Linked DNA regions of Jeotgalibacillus aurantiacus. Each later gene encodes a partner of the first gene's protein in a complex. Links are inferred from orthologs where the notes say so. Each region holds a gene or a part of one and is shown on either strand. Other genes may lie near its edges.

Region 1 (3,174 bases):
CTATCATTTTCTAGAACTTTCTTTATTTTCTCTTTTTTTAATGCTTCTTGCAACTATCTGGCATTATATAATTCTATGATTTTATGCATATAATTATTCATAAAATGTTCGACGACTTTATTTCTATTCTCAACACAATCAATTTTGAAAACAATATGGTCAGGGTTTAAAGAATATTGGTCCCCTATTTTTATTACGATATGGCAAGCTTCCATCATTTCGAGCCATTCATTTACGGATTCAGCTACAAAACGACAGCTGGTATCAGCTTGATTCCTTCTTAGGGCAATAACCCCTTGTTTTATGAGCTTCTCCATATAGATAATTAGTTTCTTCTCAGTCATAATCCCTCCCTTTTTCATGTATAAATATAGATAAGTCTGCCACTCACAGGCATATGTGGTGAAATTGAGGTTTGAACGCATAGGAAGACCATTCCATGGGGGATTAAGCAAGATTGTTTCTTTGCCTTCATACAGCATTCTGAGAAATTGATCTTTTATGCCGACATTATATTTATAGCGGTTAATAATCCACTTTTCACGGTGGATTAGATATGAGGAGAAAAGTTCAGCATCCAGGCTGCTGAACTTCACTGGGATGTGAGGGAACGGAACACATTCTTGAGGCAATCGCTCTAGCCTCACAATAAATGAATATTTTGAAAGTGGGGCAATGAGATAAATGATCATAAACGTTGTCATTTCAGAGGAATATAAAAGAAGAAAATACTGCTTGAGGGCTTCTGAATATCGTAGAAACTGCTGATGGAACTCGGTCAGTTTAACAATCCTGCTTTCGGAAAGTTGCAGGGTCTCATACGAAAGAATCCAAAACGGGATAATGTTTAATGAGCGGTAATCCTTTGTACGCTCAGACTTGATGTAAGGAGCGATTGCTGAACATTGATATTCAATCGCATATTCCAGATTACCCGATTTCACACCAATATCCGCTCTCCTGCCGATTTCCTCATATACCTTTTCCAGCTCAGGGTTCAATCCAAGACTATGTAACCAGCTATACAAAGATTTTTTTCCATTTAAGTGGTTGTCTGTTTCTCCTTCTGAAGCAGATGAACAGTTTTTTTTGGCATGATGAGCAAAATGAGGAATTTTAATTCTTCCTATTTTCAGGATAACAGGGGCTTTACATGAAGAGCAGATGAAAGAGGAATTAGCGTGGATTTTAGTCAGTTGATCTCTCGAGTTAAATTGGAACAGGGAAACAAGTTCGTTTTTCTCATTTAGTGCAGTCAGCATTTTTTCACCTCAAAAAAATCTGCACAGCCTTACTGAATTCAATAAAGCCGTGCAGACAAAATTATTTATGCAAAATACTGTTGTACATTTTTAAAGACATTGTCACTCATGACAACCTTACCATATTCTTCAAGTCGGTGAATCGTGAGCTGTGTTTCCTGGCCATATTCCAGAAGGATGCTTGAAATGTTTTCAAGATCGCCTTCATCAAAATATTCCTCAGGAAATTCGACAAACAGGTAATAAATCTCTTCATATACAAAAAGCTTTGAATGTAAGTCTTCATGGTCAAAACGTTTGGATAGTGAAATAACATCTTCAAAATCCTTGAATCTCAGGGTAATGTTCATTTCCTGATCAGGTGAAGAATCATCATCCATATCAAAATGATCACCTAGATAGTCCTCAATTTGATTGGTAATCGATCCACTCTGATTTTTATCATCCGGCATTGGCAGCTCAAATTTCTCTCCATCTTTTGTTACCTGCGCTTTTGTAACAAGGATCTCTAGACCTTTTTCAAGTGCCTGAACCTGAATCCAAAGCGGACCTTCAACAGCAAAGTCCTCTTCCTGATGAACTTCATCCATCATTTCCCAGAAGAGCTCTTCACTTTTGTCCCGGTTGTACCAGATTTCTTCACGGTCGAACCCTCTATCTTCAATATCGCCATACGAAATGTAAAACTTTACGGTATGATCGTTAATGCGTTCTATTTCCATCTTTCAACTCTCCCTTCCTATGTGTTGGATGAAGGGAATCTCCCCCCTAAGTCATAGGTGATAATACCTTCCATTACTTGTGAGAATAGGGTGATCTTTCTATACTGTTATTGTATGATAATTACGCCTCAAAGGGAAATTATAAACGTCTAATCTTTTTAATGATTGTCACTTGAGTGTAGACTATTTAGCGGTTAATTTCAAGCATTCTGAATTCACCGTGTACGCTCCATCCTTATACAGCAGCCGGCAACGAAAACAGTAAGACCAGGGGACAAGCTTTTTAAAATCATAAAAATAATAAAGTAATAAACAATGAAAAAGACTTGTCCGGCAAAAAAACGGGACAAGTCTCAGTATCAATCATTAATTAACCATTTTTTGAGCTTCAAGAAGCTGGAAAGTTCTAACTTTCCGTGGCAGGAATCGACGGATTTCATCTTCATTATATCCAACCTGAAGACGCTTTTCGTCCATAATAATCGGTCTGCGAAGCAGCCCTGGATTTGCCTGAATTAATTCAAACAGATCCTGCAGCGGTAGAGATTCTAAATCCACATTAAGCTTTTGAAAAATTTTAGAACGCGTTGAGATGATTTCGTCTGTTCCATCCTCTGTCATTCTCAATACTTCTTTGATTTCATCAATGCTTAATGGTTCAGAAAAAATATTACGCTCTGTATATGGAATCTCATGCTCTTCTAACCAGGCTTTTGCTTTCCTGCACGATGTACAGCTAGGTGAAGTGAACAAAGTTACCATGAACCATTCACACTCCCTCAATGAAAGAAATTTAAAATCATTTTAATTCTCTGATACCTAAATTAAAATTGTTTTAACTAAGATATCTTAATTTTATTATACACAAGTGTACAATAGTTGAACAGGGGGTTAACGAAATTGTCATAAAAGTGATATAAAGCTGTTTGTTCTTATATGATCTTGCATACATCTAATATTCCCGAAATACTTTTTTTTAAACACAAATTTTCAATCAGGATGATCTATTCTCAATTACACGTAATGATTGAAAATATTATATTCCTTCCAGAACGTCTTTTCCATCCTCACGGTCATTCTTCAGCACTTTTTCAACCGGTTCATATTGTTCACCATATAACTCTTCATCTTTGTAAGTATGGATCGACTCATATGTTTTTTTCATGGATTCATAAATAATATCCTCTGAT
Region 2 (3,450 bases), on another replicon or contig:
TTTTCGTTTCTGCCAGCTGGGACGATACCTGAAGCAGAAGGGTCGATTTCCCGATCCCCGGGTCCCCTCCGATTAAGACCATTGAGCCCGGTACAACGCCTCCGCCGAGCACACGGTTTAATTCCGGCATCATCGTTTTGACACGCGTTTCATCCTGGGTTTCTATCTTAACGAGTGGAGTTGCCTTGGACTGGGTTCCTTCGGGTGTATGGGTAAAGGATTTGCGGGGCTGTTTGCCGGTAATGGTGATATCCTCGACCATCGTGTTCCACTCTCCGCAGCCCGGACACTTACCCATCCATTTCGCTGACTCATAGCCACAGGATTCACACATAAACTTTGTTTTTTTCTTAGCCACTTAACTGCTGCCTCCTAACGATGAAAAAAGGTGCACGTGCCTTTTTCCTTAACACGTGCACCTTCTGACGATTGCTTACGACGTAACGTCTGCTTCTTCTTTACGGTTAACCGTAAATTCGCCGTCCTTATAATCAATTTCAACTGTGTAACCCTGAAGTACGTTTCCTTTTAACAGTTCTTCAGAGAGACGATCTTCAATTTGTTTCTGAATGGCTCTGCGCAATGGACGCGCACCGTATTCAGGATCAAATCCTTCATCGGCAATTTTGCTCTTCGCCTCTTCCGTGATGGATAGCGTAATATCCTGCTCCTTCAGACGCTTCACAAGCTCTTCTGCCATTAACGAAACGATTTCTTTCAAATGCTCTTTTTCAAGAGAGTGGAAGACGATTGTTTCATCAATACGGTTTAAGAATTCAGGACGGAAGGCACGCTTTAATTCCTCCAGCACCTTGCCTTTCATATCCTTGTAATCCTGGTTGGAATCCTGCACAGCGAAGCCGACGTGCTTATTCTGCTTCAGCGCGCTGGCCCCAACGTTGGATGTCATGATCAGCACCACATTGCGGAAATCAACTGTGCGTCCTTTAGAGTCTGTCAGGCGTCCATCTTCAAGCACCTGCAGAAGAATGTTGAAGACATCCGGGTGTGCTTTTTCAATTTCATCAAGCAGCACAACCGAGTAAGGCTTACGGCGAACCTTTTCTGTCAGCTGACCGCCTTCTTCATAACCGACATAGCCTGGAGGTGAACCGACCAGACGGGATGTCGAGTGCTTTTCCATGTACTCAGACATATCGATCCGGATCATCGCATCCTCATCACCGAACATGGATTCAGCTAGTGCTCTAGCAAGCTCCGTTTTACCGACTCCTGTTGGTCCGAGGAAAATGAATGAACCGATCGGACGCTTCGGATCCTTCAGACCGGCACGTGCACGACGTACGGCTTTTGAAATGGCTGTCACAGCATCCTTCTGTCCGATTACACGGCCATGAAGCGTTTCTTCAAGGTTCAGAAGTTTCTGTGTCTCTGTTTCTGCCAGACGCGATACCGGAATTCCTGTCCATGTGGATACAACATGTGCAATATCCTCAACCGTCACTTCGGTATTTTCCTGACCCTGCTTTTCTTTCCATTCCTTTTTCGTTTCTTCCAGCTTTTCCTTCGTTTTCTGTTCAGAATCACGAAGAGAAGCTGCCTTTTCAAATTCCTGGCTCTGCACCGCAGCATCCTTTTCCTTACGGATACCCTCAAGCTTTGCTTCAAGTTCCTTCAGGTTTGGAGGCGTTGTATAAGAACGAAGACGAACCTTTGATCCGGCTTCATCGATTAGATCAATCGCTTTATCCGGAAGGAAACGGTCTGAGATGTAGCGGTCTGACATTTTAACTGCTGCTTCAATCGCTGCATCGGTAATCGATACGCGGTGGTGCGCTTCATAGCGGTCACGCAGTCCTTTTAAGATCAGTACAGATTCTTCCGCTGTTGGCTCATCAACCTGAATCGGCTGGAAACGGCGCTCAAGCGCTGCATCTTTTTCGATATATTTACGGTACTCATCAAGTGTTGTGGCACCGATACACTGGAGCTCTCCACGTGCAAGGGACGGCTTCAGGATATTGGATGCATCAATCGCACCTTCTGCCCCACCAGCCCCGATCAGCGTATGAAGCTCATCAATGAAGAGAATGATGTTGCCGGCCTGACGGATTTCATCCATCACTTTTTTCAGACGGTCTTCAAACTCACCGCGGTATTTTGTACCCGCAACAACGGTTCCCATATCAAGCGTCATCACGCGCTTATCACGAAGAATTTCAGGCACTTCATTTTGTACGATCTGCTGGGCAAGCCCTTCTGCGATGGCTGTTTTACCAACACCAGGCTCCCCGATCAATACCGGATTGTTTTTCGTACGGCGGCTTAATACCTCAATCACACGCTGGATTTCCTTGCTTCGGCCAATGACCGGATCCAGACTTCCTTCACGGGCAATCACGGTTAAGTCACGGGCAAGACCATCAAGCGTTGGCGTATTTGCCGCTGCGTTTGAGCCGCCCTGCTGACCGCCTGCCTCATTGCTGCCAAGAAGCTGCAATACCTGCTGACGGGCTTTATTTAAGCTCACACCAAGGTTATTTAATACGCGCGCCGCAACGCCTTCACCCTCACGGATCAGACCAAGAAGAATGTGCTCTGTTCCGACATAAGAGTGTCCAAGCTTGCGGGCCTCATCCATGGAAAGCTCAATGACTTTCTTAGCCCGCGGTGTATAGTGCACGCTAGGGGATTGCTCTGTCCCTTTACCGATCAGCTCTTCAACCTCTTCCTGAATCTTTGCCGTGCTTAAGTTCAGTGTCTGAAGTGCCTTAGCTGCAATGCCTTCACCTTCGCGGACCAGACCTAACAGAATATGTTCAGTGCCAATATTTGAATGGGATAGGCGAATCGCCTCTTCCTGTGCCAATGCCAATACTTTTTGTGCTCTCTCTGTAAATCGTCCAAACATCATATCTCTGATCCTCCTTTATCCTTCTTTTCTTCCATCTCCAACCGTTCCCGGATCAGCGATGCGCGTCTCATGTCCCGCTCCACCGGCCGTAAAAACCCTCCAGCATATTGCTGAAGAAAGCCCGGCTGCGTTAAAATCATCAGCTCGTTTAAAATCGATCTCGACACATTCTCGATAAATCCTAAATCGATACCAAGACGAACATCCGACAGACATTTAGCCGCTTCCTTCGATTCAAGCACCCGGCTGTAGCGCAACGTCCCGTAAGACCGGAAAACGCGGTCCTCAAGCTGAATGCCTGAAGCCTTCACTAGCGCTTCCCTTGCCGACTTCTCCTGGGCAATAATCTGATCCACCACCCGCTGGAGGTCCTCCACAATGTCTTCCTCAGACTTGCCGAGTGTTGTCTGATTCGAAATTTGAAAGATGTTACCTAAAGCTTCGCTACCTTCCCCGTAAATTCCTCTAGCCACAAGACCAAATTGTCCAATTGCAGGAATAATTCTATTCATCTGATGAGTCATCATCAATCCTGGTAAATGCATCATAACAGATGCACGCAACCCTGTCCCCAC

Evidence for each region.
Region 2: the proteins of mecA (region 1) and clpC are in contact, whole or in part, in a solved structure (PDB 3PXG), measured with the Bacillus subtilis proteins. The link is inferred for Jeotgalibacillus aurantiacus from one-to-one orthologs.

What each region holds. Positions count from the first base shown.
Region 1 is NZ_JACNMS010000002.1:786,595-789,768, forward strand. Bases 157-3,001 are described here. They hold mecA (adaptor protein MecA), read right to left. Parts: upstream 1,985-3,001; coding sequence 1,328-1,984; downstream 157-1,327. Other genes in these bases: H7968_RS08690 (competence protein CoiA), read right to left, coding at 157-1,262; spxA (transcriptional regulator SpxA), read right to left, coding at 2,351-2,746. Outside these bases: more of H7968_RS08690, read right to left, coding at 54-156; H7968_RS08705 (GNAT family N-acetyltransferase), read right to left, coding at 3,021-3,174. UniProt on the Bacillus subtilis protein: Enables the recognition and targeting of unfolded and aggregated proteins to the ClpC protease or to other proteins involved in proteolysis. Acts negatively in the development of competence by binding ComK and recruiting it to the ClpCP protease.
Region 2 is NZ_JACNMS010000008.1:69,598-73,047, forward strand. What follows is about bases 155-3,275. They hold clpC (ATP-dependent protease ATP-binding subunit ClpC), read right to left. Parts: upstream 2,876-3,275; coding sequence 434-2,875; downstream 155-433. Other genes in these bases: radA (DNA repair protein RadA), read right to left, coding at 155-358; H7968_RS17185 (protein arginine kinase), read right to left, coding at 2,872-3,275. Outside these bases: more of radA, read right to left, coding at 1-154; more of H7968_RS17185, read right to left, coding at 3,276-3,450. UniProt on the Bacillus subtilis protein: Competence gene repressor; required for cell growth at high temperature. Negative regulator of comK expression. May interact with MecA to negatively regulate comK.